2 regions of the Streptomyces sp. NPDC058373 genome follow, and region 2 is predicted to be linked to the other one. Evidence: riboswitches for the same ligand, from Rfam matches in the RefSeq annotation. Region 2 holds a riboswitch; the other holds the start of a gene.

Region 1 (7,190 bases), on a different contig from region 2:
CACGCCCACCTACACCCCGCGCGACCTGCTGCGGCTCTCGGCGCTGCTCGCGCCGCTGACCGCCCTGCTGGTGCTGGCCTTCGCCCTCGCGGTGTGGCCGCTGCTCGGCGTGCCCGTCTCCTGACGGCCGCGCGCTCCTCCCCCACACCGTCCTGTCCGCCCGATTCACCGGGAGTCACCGTGCCGCAGTACCCGACCCGTTTCGCCGTCGCCCCCAGCGGATTCAAGGAGTCCCTCTCCGCGCCGGACGCGGCCCGCGCCATCGCCGCCGGGATCCATCGGGTGGTGCCCGGCGCCGAGGTGGACCTGATCCCGCTGGTCGACGGCGGCGAGGGCACCGCCGAGGCCCTGGCCGAGGCGGCGGGCGGGCGGCTCCTCGCCCGTACGGCGACCGGGCCGGTGGGCGCCCTGGTGCCGACCCGCTTCGCCCTGCTGCCGGACCGGACGGCGGTGGTCGAGATGGCGGCCGTGGCGGGCCTCTCGCTGGTCCCCCGCACCGCCCGCGACCCCGGCCGCACCACCACCCGCGGCGTCGGCGAACTGATCACCGCCGCCCTCGACACGGGCGCCGCACGCGTCCTGGTCGGCTGCGGCGACTCCGGTACCTCCGACGGGGGCGCCGGGGCCCTCCAGGCGCTGGGCGCCCGCCTCCTGGACGCCGACGGACAGGAACTGGGTCCGGGGGGCGTGGAGTTGGCGCGGCTGGCGCGGATCGACACGGCCGGGCTCGATCCACGGCTGGCCCGCACCCCGGTCAAGGTGGCCTGCAACCCGTACAACGTGCTCTGCGGGGAGCGGGGCGTGGCGCGGGTCTTCGGTCCGCAGAAGGGCGCCTCCCCGGAGCGTGTGGAGGAGCTGGCGGCCGGGCTGGAGCGGTGGGCGGCGGTACTGGCCCGGGACGTGGCGCCGGGCCGCTGCCGCCTCGCCGACCTCAGGCTGGACGCGGGTACGGGTGCCTCCGGCGGGCTCGGCGCGGGGCTCGCGGCGCTCGGGGCCGACCTGCTGCCCCGCTTCGAGGTGCTGCTGGACCGGCTCGACCTGGACGCCCGGCTGGCCCGCGCCGACCTGGTGGTGACGGCCGAGGGCGCCCTCGACGGGCAGACCCCGCGCGGCAAGGTGCCCGCCGAGGTGGCCCGGCGCGCCAAGCTCTCCGGGCGGCCGGTGCTGGCGCTCGCCGGGACCCTCGGCGAGGGCCACCGCGAGGTGCGGGGCGTCGGCGTCGACGCCTACAGCGGCATCCTCCCGGGGCCGGTGGGGCTGGCGGAGGCGCTGGGCCGGGGCGCGGAGTTCCTCACCGACGCCACCGAGCGGGCGCTGCGCATGGTGCTGCTCGGGGCGGGGCTCGGCGGCCGGGCGGCGGCGCCGGTCGCGGCGGCCGCCGGGCTCGCCGGGCGGGCCGTCCCCGCTCAGACGGCCGGGACCCAGCGCCCGTCGACGGTGCGGTAGTCGAGGCGGGCGCCGGTGGTGACCAGCTCCCGGACGGCGCCGAGGAACCGCTCGACGTGCTCCTCGGGCGTTCCGGCGCCGAAGCTGACCCGGACCGCGCTGAGCGCCTGCCCGTCGGTCTCCTCGGGGGCGCCGCACTCGCCGGGCTCGGTCCGGTCGGCCTCCAGCAGGGTGCGGACGAAGGGGTGGGCGCAGAAGAGGCCGTCGCGGACGCCGATGCCGTACTCGGCGGAGAGGGCGGCGGCCAGGTGCGAGCTGTGCCAGCCGTCGGCGGTGAAGGAGACCACGCCGACCCGGTCGGCGCCGGCGCCGAAGAGGGAGAGCACGCGGACGCCGGGCAGTTCGGCCAGGCCGGTCAGCAGCCGCTCCAGGAGCGCCTGTTCGCGGGCGGCGAGCTCCTCCTGCCCGGCCTCGCTGAGCGCGGTGCAGGCGGCGGCGACGGCGTAGGCGCCGATGACGTTGGGCGAGCCGGCCTCGTGCCGGGCGGCGCCGGTGTGCCAGGCGACCTCCACCCCGCCGTCCTCGGTGCGGGTGACGGTGCGGCTGGCACCGCCCCCGGCGAGGTACGGCTCGGCGGCGCGCAGCCAGTCGGCGCGCCCGGCCAGCACCCCGGAGCCGAACGGCGCGTACAGCTTGTGGCCGGAGAAGGCGACCCAGTCCACGTCCAGCTCGGCGAGGGAGACGGGCCGGTGCGGGGCGAGCTGCGCGGCGTCCAGGACGATGCGGGCGCCGTGGGCGTGGGCTGCGGCGGCCAGTTCGCGGACCGGCCAGACCTCCCCGGTGACGTTGGAGGCGCCGGTGACGCAGACCAGCGCCGGGCCGTACGGGTCGCGGGCGGCGAGCGCCTGCTCCAGGGCGCGGACGGCCTCGTCGTGGGTGCGGGGGGCGTCCAGCACGGTGAGGCGGGCGGAGCGCCAGGGCAGCAGGGCGGCGTGGTGCTCGGTCTCGAAGACGAAGACCTCGCACCCCTCCGGGAGGGCGGTGGCGAGCAGGTTGAGGGAGTCGGTGGTGGAGCGGGTGAAGAGGAGTTCGTCGTCGGGACGGCAGCCGAGGAAGGCGGCGACGGTGGCGCGGCTCTTCTCGAAGAGGTCGGTGGAGAGCTGGGAGAGGTGCCCGGCGCCCCGGTGGACGCTGCCGTAGTACGGGGCGTAGGCGGCGACGTCGTCCCAGACGCGCTGGAGGGCGGGGGCGCTGGCGGCGTAGTCGAGGGCGGCGTAGTTCCGCTCGCCGCCGGTGGCGAGGGGGACGGTCACGTCGGCTCCCAGAACGGGCAGGGGGGCACAAATCGTCGGCTCGGGGGCGGCGTGGACGGCGGTGGCGGTCATGAGGGCTCCCAGGGCGGTGGGCGGCCGGGCGCGTGGCGACGCCCCGGCGGCGGGGGTGGTGGAAGGGTGTGCGGAGTAGGGCGACCGCGGCCCGGGCCCGGGGGATCCCCGGGTGTACGGCGCCCTTCCGGCCTTCCCCCCGGCGGGCGCCGGGCTCGCCCGGGCGCACCACGGGCCCTGCCGGACGCCGGCCCGGCTCAGCCGGGGGCGGGGAGGGAAAGGGGAGGACGCTGTCGGGCCGGCCAGCCCTAAGGGGTGTCCGCGGTGTCCTGCGCGGTGTCCGGTGCGTGCTCTCGGCGCGCCGGGCGCCGTGGGCGCCGTGCGGGACTTTGCGGACGCCCCTAACGCATTCGCTTGCTCACGAGAACCGCTCCCTCGAAGGACCAGGACCCCTGGACGCTCGCCCCGACGGGGCGTGAGGGGTCCGCGCTTGCCGCGGACGGTGTGACCGCGGCCTGGTCTTCACCCGGGGCACCCCGCCACGGACGGAGGGTTGCCGGACAGCGGGCCGGGGCCGTAGTCGCTGTCACTCATGACCTGCGAGCATCTTGCCACACCGGGCGGAACGCGCAAGGCGCGGTCCGGCATGCGGACCGCGCCTTGTCGGTGCGGGTGCTCAACCGCCTCTCGCGAGGCCGGGGTTGAGAAGTGCGCCGTCAGCCGTGGGAGGCCGCCACCCAGCGCTCCAGGGCCGCCTGGGCGCGGCCGGAGTCGAGGGACTCGGCCGCCAGCCGGATCCCGTCGGCGATCCGCTCGGTGAGCGGCGCGGCCGAGGGACGCAGGGCCGCCAGCGCGGCGGCGGAGTTGAGCAGGACGGCGTCGCGGACGGGACCGGTCTCCCCGGCGAGGAGTCTGCGGGCCACGTCGGCGTTGTAGGAGGCGTCGGCGCCGCGCAGCGCCTCCACCGGCACCAGGTCGATGCCGACGTCGCGCGGGTCGAAGGTCTCCTCGCGCACCTCGCCGCCGCCCACCAGCCAGACCCGGGAGGTCGCTGTGGTGGTCAGCTCGTCGAGCCCGTCGTCGCCCCGGAAGACCAGCGCCGAGGAGCCGCGCTCGGCGAGGACTCCGGCGAGGATCGGCGCCATCCGGGCGTCGGCGACGCCGGTGGCCTGGGCGCGTACCCGGGCCGGGTTGGTGAGCGGGCCGAGGAAGTTGAAGACGGTGCGGATGCCCAGTTCCTTGCGGGCCGGGGCCACATGCCGCAGCGCCGGGTGGAAGCGGACGGCGAAGCAGAAGGTGATCCCGGCTTCCTCGGCGACCTCGGCGACCCGGTCGGGCGACAGCTCCAGGTTGACGCCGAGCTTCTCCAGGACGTCGGAGGCGCCCGAGGCCGACGAGGCGGCCCGGTTGCCGTGCTTGACGACCTTGGCGCCCGTACCGGCGACCACGATGGAGGACATGGTGGAGATGTTGACCGTACGGGCGCCGTCGCCGCCGGTGCCGACGATGTCGACGCTGTCGCCGGGGACCTCGATGGTGCGGGCGTGCGCGTACATGCCGCGGACCAGGCCACTGATCTCCTGAACCGTCTCGCCCTTGGCCCGCAGCGCGACGGCGAAGCCGGCGATCTGGGCGTCGGTGGCCTCGCCGCGCATGATGCGGTCCATCGCCCAGGCGGTGGCGTCGGCGCTCTGGTCGCGGCCGTCCAGCAGGCCGTTGAGAACCTCCGGCCAGGAACGGACCGCCGTGGTGTCGCCTCCAGCGGGGTGCGCAGCGCTCATGGTCGCTCCTGGTTCGTCTCGTCCGGCGGGATGGTCCATACCCTAACCAAGGCGCACAACGGCCTGGGGCTCTCCGTGAAGTCCTGTGCGGTCTCCGCGGTGTCCGGTGCGTGGTCTCGGTGCGCCGGGCAGGACTTCACGGAGAGCCCCAGAGGCCCCGTCCGCGAACGGACGGGGCCCCAGGCGTGGCGATCAGTCGATCAAGGTGGTGCGGGGATCAGTGGTGGCCGTGGCCTTCCTGGATCTCCTTGTACTCCTCGGCCGTCGGCTTGGGGATCTGGGTCCCCTCGCCGAAGTAGGCCTTGGAGAGCTTGGCCCGGAGCTTCTCGCCGCCCTTGACCTTGCGCTCCACGCCGTTCTCGTCGACCGTCGGGCCGATCTCGACCGGCTTGTACTGCTCGTGCTGGGTGAGGGTGTGGAGCTGCTCCTGGCTGAGCGGCTCGTGGACCTCGATGAACTCACCGTGCGGCAGCCGCTTGATGATGCCGGACTCGCGTCCGTGCAGCACCTTCTCGGCGTCCCGGCGCTGCAGACCCAGGCAGATCCGCTTGGTGACGATGAAGGCGATGACCGGTCCGACGAAGAAGCCGATCCGGACGAACCAGGTGATCGCGTTGATCGACAGGTGGAAGTGGGTCGCCACGAGGTCGTTTCCACCACCCACCAGCGTGATCATGTACATCGTCACCCAGGCGACACCGAGCGCGGTACGCGTCGGGGCGTTGCGCGGGCGGTCCAGGATGTGGTGCTCGCGCTTGTCGCCGGTGACCCAGGACTCGATGAACGGGTAGACCGCCATCGCGCCCAGCACCAGGCCGAAGACGACCAGCGGGATGAAGACACCGAGGACCAGGGTGTGGCCCCACAGGTTGATCTCCCAGCCAGGCATCACTCGGACGAGGCCTTCGGCGAAGCCCATGTACCAGTCCGGCTGAGCACCGGTACTGACCATGTCCGGCCGGTAGGGGCCGATGGTCCAGATCGGGTTGATCGAGGCGATGGCCGCGACGGCCGCGATGACGCCGAAGACGAGGAAGAAGAAGCCTCCCGCCTTCGCCATGTAGACCGGCATGAGCGGCATGCCCACGACGTTCTTGTTGTTCCGGCCGGGGCCGGGGAACTGCGTGTGCTTGTGGTAGAAGACCAGGATCAGGTGGGCCACCACGAGGCCGAGCATGATGCCCGGCAACAGCAGGATGTGGATCGAGTAGAACCTGGCCACGAAGTCCGTGCCGGGGAACTCGCCGCCGAACAGGAACATCGAGATGTACGTGCCGACGATCGGCACCGACAGGACCGCGCCCTGGGTGAACCGCACACCGGTGCCCGACAGCAGGTCGTCCGGGAGCGAGTAACCGGTGAAACCGGTGAACATGCCGAGGACGAACAGCAGGAAGCCGAACAGCCAGTTGATCTCACGCGGCTTGCGGAAGGCGCCCGTGAAGAAGACGCGCATCATGTGCACGAACATGCCGGCGAGGAAGATCAGCGCGGCCCAGTGGTGGATCTGCCGGATGAGCAGACCACCGCGGACCTCGAAGCTGATGTCGAGCGTCGAGGCGTACGCCTCGGACATCAGCACGCCCTGCATCGGCGCGTAGACGCCGTGGTACTCCACCTCGTTCATCGACGGGTGGAAGAACAGCGTCAGGTACACACCCGTGAGGATGATGATGATGAAGCTGTAGAGGCAGATCTCACCGAGCATGAAGGACCAGTGGTCCGGGAAGATCTTGCGCAGGTTGGCCTTGGCGAGGGAGTAGATCCCCAGCCGGCCGTCTGCCCAGTCCGCCACCCGCTCGCCCGCGGGGGCCTTGCCCCGCGCCTGCTCGTTGGCCGGCGCTGTGGTCGTGTTACTCATCCGCGCTCCCAGAAGGCAGGACCGACGGGCTCATCGAAGTCGCCGAGGGCTTCCAGGTAGCCCTCGTCGTTGAGGCCGATGCGCAACTGCGGCAGGGCGTGTCCGGCGGGGCCGAAGATGACCCGGGCACCGTCGGAGAGGTCGAAGGTGGACTGGTGGCACGGGCAGAGCGCGTGGTGCGTCTGCTGCTCGTAGAGGCTGATGGGGCAGCCGACGTGCGTGCAGATCTTGGAGAAGGCCACGATGCCCTCGTGCGACCAGTCGAGCTCGCGCTTGTCCTTGATGTCCTCCGGCTGGAGCCGGACGATCATCAGGGCGGCCTTGGCGATCTCGTTCATGAAGCCGTGGTCGTGCTCCTCCAGGCCCTCGGGCTTGGCGAAGGTCAGCGAGCCGACCGCGAGGTCCTCGGGACGCAGCGGCTCACCCGTGTTGATGTTGACCAGGGCCTTGCCCTTGCCCCACAGGGTGTGGCGCAGCTTGTCCTCCGGGAGCGGACCGAGGTCGCGCAGGAGGACGATGCCGGAGAGCGGGACCATGGCCAGCGCGCCGAACATGGTGTTGCGGATGAGCTTGCGCCGGCCGAGCACCGACTCCTCGCCGCCCTGCTTGAAGTCGGCCAGGACCTTGGCCTTGACCTCGGGGGCCGCCTCGATCGGGTGCCGTTCGTCGGCGATCTCCACGTCCGACATCAGGGTGCGCGCCCAGTGGACGGCGCCCGCGCCGATGCAGAAGAGCGCCACCGCCAGGGTCAGACCCAGGGAGATGTTGAGGGCGCTGACCTTGCCGATCGGCCAGATGTGGACGATCTTCTCGACCGGGAAGATCACGAAGCACGCG
Region 2 (7,190 bases):
CACCGGCGACGATGCCCTCCTCGACGGCGGCCTTGGCGTTGCGCACCGCGTCCTCGATGCGGTGCTTGCGCTCCTTCAGCTCCACCTCGGTGGCGGCACCGGCCTTGATGACGGCCACGCCGCCGGCCAGCTTCGCCAGACGCTCCTGGAGCTTCTCGCGGTCGTAGTCCGAGTCGCTGTTCTCGATCTCGGCGCGGATCTGCGAGACGCGGCCGTTGACCTGCTCGCTGTCGCCGGCACCGTCGACGATCGTGGTCTCGTCCTTGGTGATGACGACCTTGCGGGCGCGGCCCAGCAGGTCGAGACCGGCGTTCTCCAGCTTGAGGCCGACCTCCTCGGAGATGACCGTGCCGCCCGTGAGGATGGCGATGTCACCGAGCATGGCCTTGCGGCGGTCGCCGAAGCCCGGGGCCTTGACGGCGACGGACTTGAAGGTGCCACGGATCTTGTTGACCACCAGGGTCGACAGGGCCTCGCCCTCGACGTCCTCGGCGATGATCAGCAGCGGCTTGCCCGACTGCATGACCTTCTCCAGCAGCGGGAGGAGGTCCTTCACGTTGCCGATCTTGGAGTTGACGATGAGGATGTACGGGTCGTCGAGCGACGCCTCCATCCGCTCCATGTCGGTGGCGAAGTACGCCGAGATGTAGCCCTTGTCGAAGCGCATACCCTCGGTGAGCTCCAGCTCCAGACCGAAGGTCTGGGACTCCTCGACGGTGATGACGCCTTCCTTGCCGACCTTGTCCATCGCCTCGGCGATGAGCTCGCCGATCTGCGTGTCGGCGGCGGAGATGGAGGCGGTGGAGGCGATCTGCTCCTTCGTCTCCACGTCCTTCGCCTGCTCCAGCAGGGCGGAGGAGACGGCCTCGACGGCCTTCTCGATGCCGCGCTTCAGCGCCATCGGGTTGGCACCCGCGGCGACGTTGCGCAGACCCTCGCGGACGAGCGCCTGGGCCAGGACGGTCGCGGTCGTCGTGCCGTCACCGGCGACGTCGTCCGTCTTCTTCGCGACCTCCTTGACCAGCTCGGCGCCGATCTTCTCGTAGGGGTCTTCGAGCTCGATCTCCTTGGCGATGGAGACACCATCGTTGGTGATCGTGGGGGCGCCCCACTTCTTCTCGAGGACGACGTTGCGGCCCTTGGGGCCAAGGGTGACCTTGACGGCGTCGGCGAGCTGGTTCATCCCGCGCTCGAGACCGCGCCGCGCCTCCTCGTCGAACGCGATGATCTTGGCCATGTGAAGTGGTCCTCCCAGGACTGGGGGTCCCCCCGGACTCTGTCTGGGGGAGGGTGGATACTCCGGACCGTGCTGGCGCCCGCGACGGACGGCCTGCCTGCCTCGCGGTTCCTTGCCCCGCGTGGCCTGCGGGCCTCACCGACCCGGTCCTTCTGTCACTCTCACTCGGAGAGTGCTAACGCCAATAATTAGCACTCGGGGTAGGAGAGTGCAAGGCGCTAGGGGCCCTTGGGCCCCGCGCCCCCGGTTTGGTTCGGCTCTTCGGCGCCGGGTCCGAGGTGGCCTCAGGCGCCGGCCGGGCTCGAAAGACGGCCTCACGCGCCGGCCGGGCTGTCTTGTGCCGCCCTGTCCGCTCACCGGCGCGCGTCACTGATGGCCTCAAGCGCCGGCCTGGCTGTCATAGCCCGGCCGGCGCTTGAGGCCCCCGTGCGGCGCGGGGCGGCGCCGAGGTGGGTCGTGGGCGCGCGGCAAGCAGAGGGCCCGCCCCCTGTTCGGGGGCGGGCCCTCTGGTGAGTGTGGTGCGGTCGGCGCCTCAGGCGGCCACACGGACCATGTCCGCCTGCGGCCCCTTCTGACCCTGCGAGATCTCGAATTCGACCCTCTGACCCTCTTCAAGGGTGCGGTAGCCGTCCATCTGGATCGCGCTGTAGTGGACGAAAACATCCGCACCACCGTCGACCGCGATGAAGCCGTAGCCCTTCTCCGCGTTGAACCACTTGACGGTGCCCTGAGCCATGCCTAACTCCCCTATTACTGGCCCTTGCACAGGCCCGCACTTCGCGGACCCGGGTCAGACCTCACCCCCCAACCCGCGGTCGGGGGTGTGCGCCGGAACGCGTCGACCGCCGCTGAATGTATCTGCCCAACTGCCGTCTGCAACAGGTCAGTCGGACGAGAAATCCGGGCGCCGGGGAAGGGCGGAACCGGGAGGATGCGCCGGAGTTCCGGGCAAGTCGGGCCCGGCAAAAGGCGCGCAAGGGGGCGAACAGCCGGGTCACTTTGGCTGCTTCTTGTCGCGGAAAGAACGGCGCCTCATATGCTCCTGGCACAAACGCCGGAGCCTGTTCCCCAACTCTATCGCGCTCAACCCTGCAGAATTGCCCCCTCCGCTTTCCGGTGAGGGAAAGGAACGGAGAGGGCAATTCGGTGGTGCGGGACGGAGCGGAGCCGCGCGGGCGCGGCGCGGGGCTCAGCAGCCGCCTGCGACCGCCGGGATGATCGAGACGCCGGCGCCGTCGGGCGTGGCGGTCTGAAGCCCCTGCTCGAAGCGGACGTCGTCGTCGTTGACGTAGACGTTGACGAAGCGGCGGAGCTTGCCCTGGTCGTCGAGGACGCGGGCGGCGATGCCGGAGTGGTTCTTCTCCAGGTCGGCGATGACCTCGGCGAGGGTGGCGCCCTCGGCGGCGACCTCGGACTGGCCGCCGGTGTAGGTGCGCAGGATGGTGGGGATGCGGACGTTGACGCTCATGGGACAGCCTTCCGGGAGCTGGGCGGCGGGACGGGTGGGCGCGTCGGGAACGCGCGGGCGACGGCGTCAGGAGGTGGCGAGACCGGCGGCGCGGAACGCGTCCAGGTCGGGCCGGATGGTCGCGGTCGGCCCGGTGGTGGGCGCCACGGCGTCCAGGGTCTTGAGGCCGTCGCCGGTGTTGAGGACGACGGTGGTGAGGGACGGGTCGAGCAGCCCGGCCTCGATGAGCTTGCGGGTGACGCCGACGGTCACGCCGCCCGCGGTCTCCGCGAAGATCCCCTCGGTACGGGCGAGCAGCTTGATGGCGTCGACCACCTGCGCGTCGTCCACGTCCTCGACGGCGCCGCCGGTGCGGCGGGCGATGTCCAGGACGTACGGGCCGTCGGCCGGGTTGCCGATGGCCAGCGACTTGGCGATGGTGTCGGGCTTCTGCGGCCGGACCACGTCGTGCCCGGCCTTGTAGGCGGTGGAGACCGGCGAGCACCCCTCGGCCTGGGCGCCGAAGATCTTGTACGGGCGGTCCTCGACCAGGCCGAGGGCGATCAGCTCCTTGAACCCCTTGTCGATCTTGGTGAGCTGCGAGCCGGAGGCGACCGGGATGACGATCTGGTCGGGCAGCCGCCAGCCGAGCTGCTCGGCGATCTCGTACGCCAGGGACTTGGAGCCCTCGCCGTAGTACGGGCGGAGGTTGACGTTGACGAAGCCCCAGCCCTCGCCGAGCGGGTCGCCGATCAGCTCGGAGCAGAAGCGGTTCACGTCGTCGTAGTTGCCCTCGATGCCGACGAGGTCGCCGCCGTAGACCGCGGCCATGACGACCTTGCCCTGCTCCAGGTCGTGCGGGATGAAGACGCAGGAGCGGAATCCGGCGCGGGCGGCGGCGGCGCCGACGGCTCCGGCCAGGTTGCCGGTGGAGGAGCAGGAGAGGGTGGTGAAGCCGAAGGCGCGGGCGGCCTCGACGGCGATGGCGACGACGCGGTCCTTGAAGGAGTGCGTCGGGTTGCCGGAGTCGTCCTTGACGTACAGGCCGCCGGTGACGCCGAGCTCGGCGGCGAGGTGGTCGGCCTTGACGAGCTGGGTGAAGCCCGGGTTGAGGCTGGGCTTGGTGGCGACGTCGGCGGGGACCGGCAGCAGCGGCGCGTACCGCCAGATGTTGTCCGGTCCGGCCTCGATGGCGGCGCGCAGGGCCTCCGGATCGCCGGTGGGCAGGTCGTAGGCGACTTCCAGGGGCCCGAAACAGCTCACGCAGGCGAAGACGGGGCCGAGCGGGAAGCGCTCGCCGCACTCGCGGCAGGAGAGGGCGGTGGCGGGACCGAGGTCGACCGCGGGGGCGTCCTGCGAGGGGGTGGCGGGGGTGGTGGCGACGGTGTGCACAGCCATGACGGCGAGGCCCTTTCTCCTCATCTTCCTCACGACGCATCTCGCCGTGAGACGGAATTGGCACCTTCCCGAGCCGGGAGCCTCGCCGGACGCGGTTGGAGTACGCGCCGGGAGTACCGACCGGAGGGTTGCCGGGGCTTCAACGGGCCGTATCCCTCTGCCCCTCTGGATGAGCGGTATGGCGCCGGATCCCTTGTCTGGCAGGGCCGAACGCGTTTGTCGGGCGAGCCGCCGACGTCTCTCGACATGCGATGGTCACGCGCGTTGTTCAAGACTGTAACCGACGGCTTGGACAGTTGTGTGGGTCGTCCGAACCGCGAGATGAGACCGAGGGGTGCCCGAAGCGCACCCCCGGGTTTCCGGCAGCGCAGCCGGTCGCCCGCCCTCGTATTCGGTCGCGTTTCCGTCGTATCGCCCTCCCGCGAGGACGCGCGGAGGCCCGGGGGGATCATGGGACATCACCTAGGACATGGCCTCGGACATGACCCGGACATGAGGGGACGATCACGTGCTCGAAGAGGTGGAGCGCTGGCTCACGCAACGGTCCTGGTCCGCCGCCGACCGGCCGCTGAGCGCACTGACGGCGGCCAAACGCCGCAGCGGGGCCACGATCAGCGTGGTCCTGCCCGCACTGAACGAGGAGGCGACGGTCGGGGCGATCGTGGCGGAGATCCGCCGCTCGCTCATGGAGGCCGTGCCGCTCGTCGACGAACTGGTGGTGATCGACTCCGGTTCCACCGACCGCACCTCGGAGAAGGCCGCCGAGGCCGGCGCCCGCGTCGTGCACCGCGACGTGATCCTGCCGCGGATGCCCGCCGTCCCCGGCAAGGGTGAGGTGCTGTGGCGGTCACTCCTGGTCACCAGCGGTGACATCGTCTGCTTCGTCGACGCCGACCTGAAGGACTTCTCGCCCGATTTCGTCTCCGGCATCGTCGGCCCCCTGCTGACCGAGCCGGACGTCGACTTCGTCAAGGCGATGTACGACCGCCCGCTCGGCTCGGCCCCCGGCCAGGGTGGCCGCGTCACCGAACTCATGGCCCGCCCGGTGCTCAACCTGCACTGGCCCCTCCTGGCGGGCTTCGTCCAGCCCCTGGGCGGCGAGTACGCGGTCCGCAGGAGCCTGCTGGAGCAGCTCCCGTTCCCCGTCGGCTACGGCGTGGAGCTGGGCCTGCTGGTGGACGCCCTGCACACGGTGGGCCTGGACGCGCTGGCCCAGGTCGACGTGGGTGTCCGCGTCCACCGCCACCAGGACGGTCTGGCCCTGGGCCGCATGGCCGCCACCATCTACCGCACGGCCCAGCTCCGCCTGGCCCGCGGCCACCTGGTCCGCCCGGAACTGACCCAGTTCGAACGCGGCGACGACGGCTTCGTCGCCCACACCGCCCAGGTCGACACCGAGGAGCGCCCCCCGATGATCGAGATCACCGAATACCGAGGGGGCCGCCTGGCCGACCCCTCCACGGCCCCCCTCCCCGAACACACCGCCCACACCCGCACCCCGAACCCCCTCCACCGCCGAACAGGCTGAGAGCCCCCGGAGAGCCTCACACGGCCCGACGGCGGCCCGGGCAGCACTCCACAACCGGGCCGCCTGCCCGACCGACCCCGACAACGACATGTGGCGCCCCCGCGACGAGCGAAGCTCAAAAAAGACTCTCGCGTTTGCGCCTCCTGGGAAGGGGCTAGGTAGCCCGTATGGCCGAAACTGCTGACAGTGCCCGCATTCTGGTCGCCTCCAACCGCGGCCCCGTCTCCTACGGGCTGCGCCCCGACGGCGGGCTCGACGCCAAGCGTGGCGGGGGCGGGCTGGTGTCGGGGCTCTCGGCGATCGGCTCGGACGCCTCCACGCTGTGGGTGTGCGCCGCGCTGAGCGACGGGGACCGCGAGGCGGCCCGCCGGGCGGGGACCGGCCCGCTGGACGCCGAGGACACCGGTGGTCAGCGTGTCCGGATGCTCGACATCCCGGCCGAGACGCACGCCGCCGCGTACAACGGCATCGCCAACTCCGTGCTGTGGTTCGTCCACCACATGCTGTACCAGACGCCGCTGGAGCCGGCCTTCGGTCCGCAGTTCCGGGCCGAGTGGGCGGCGTACGAGACGTACAACCGCGCGTTCGCCGAGGCGCTGGCGGCGGAGGCCGCCGAGGGCGCGGCGGTGCTGGTGCAGGACTACCACCTGGCGCTGGTCCCGGGGCTGCTCCGCGAGCTCCGCCCCGACCTGCGGATCTCGCACTTCACCCACACCCCGTGGGCGCCGCCGGACTACTTCCGGCTGCTGCCCGACGACATCGCCGCCCAGCTCCTGACCGGCCTGCTCGGCGCGGACCGCCTCGGTTTCCTCACCCGGCGGTGGGCCGGGGCCTTCGCGGACTGCGCGCAGGCCGTGCTCGGCGCCGAGCGCTCGGGCGGCTCGGAGCTGTCGTACGAGGGCCGCAGGACCGCCATCGGGGTGCACGGGCTCGGCGCGGACGCGGAGTTCCTGCGGGAGCGGGCGCACCGGACCGATGTGGAGGAACGGCTGGTCGCGCTCCGTGAGCAGATCGGCGAGCCGGACCGGAGGACGATCGTGCGGGTGGACCGCACGGAGCTGTCGAAGAACATCGTGCGCGGTCTGCTCGCCTACCGGCAGCTCCTCCTCGACCACCCGGAGTGGGCGGGCCGCGTGGTGCACATCGCCTTCGCCTACCCCTCCCGCCAGGACCTGGCCGTCTACCGCGAGTACACCGCCTCGGTGCAGGCGCTGGCCGACGAGATCAACGAGCAGTTCGGCACGGTCGGCTGGACCCCGGTGGTGCTGCACGTCGAGGACGACTTCGCCCGCTCGCTGGCCGCCTACCGCCTGGCCGACGTGGCGCTGGTCAACCCGATCCGGGACGGCATGAACCTGGTCGCCAAGGAGGTCCCGGTCGTCTCCGACGCGGGCGTCGCCCTGGTGCTCTCCCGGGAGGCCGGGGCCTACGAGGAGCTGGGTGAGGACGCCCTGTCGGTCAACCCGTACGACGTGAGCGCCACCGCCCGCGCCCTGCACGACGCCCTGATGATGCCGCCGTCGGAGCGCGCCGAGCGCAGCAAGCGCCTGGCGGCCGCCGCGACGGCCCTCCCGCCCCAG

The links. Region 2 has a riboswitch for S-adenosylmethionine ahead of thrC (threonine synthase). Riboswitches for the same ligand answer to the same signal wherever they lie in the genome.
Region 1: linked by a shared signal. The riboswitch ahead of ACFWMZ_RS10680 (aminotransferase class V-fold PLP-dependent enzyme) and the one ahead of thrC (threonine synthase) in region 2 are both predicted to bind S-adenosylmethionine.

What each region holds. Positions count from the first base shown of each region.
Region 1 covers NZ_JBHXJE010000012.1:94,299-101,488, reverse strand. The annotation lists gene ACFWMZ_RS10690 (SLC13 family permease) at 1-124, shown strand, start outside; gene ACFWMZ_RS10685 (glycerate kinase) at 181-1,446, shown strand; gene ACFWMZ_RS10680 (aminotransferase class V-fold PLP-dependent enzyme) at 1,407-2,771, opposite strand; SAM riboswitch class IV at 3,193-3,309, opposite strand; gene trpD (anthranilate phosphoribosyltransferase) at 3,428-4,492, opposite strand; gene ACFWMZ_RS10670 (cytochrome bc complex cytochrome b subunit) at 4,710-6,353, opposite strand; gene ACFWMZ_RS10665 (Rieske 2Fe-2S domain-containing protein) at 6,350-7,190, opposite strand, start outside.
Region 2 covers NZ_JBHXJE010000065.1:5,275-12,464, reverse strand. The annotation lists gene groL (chaperonin GroEL) at 1-1,237, opposite strand, end outside; gene ACFWMZ_RS26300 (cold-shock protein) at 1,770-1,973, opposite strand; gene ACFWMZ_RS26295 (MoaD/ThiS family protein) at 2,427-2,705, opposite strand; gene thrC (threonine synthase) at 2,772-4,082, opposite strand; SAM riboswitch class I at 4,100-4,258, opposite strand; gene ACFWMZ_RS26285 (glucosyl-3-phosphoglycerate synthase) at 4,591-5,610, shown strand; gene ACFWMZ_RS26280 (trehalose-6-phosphate synthase) at 5,778-7,190, shown strand, end outside.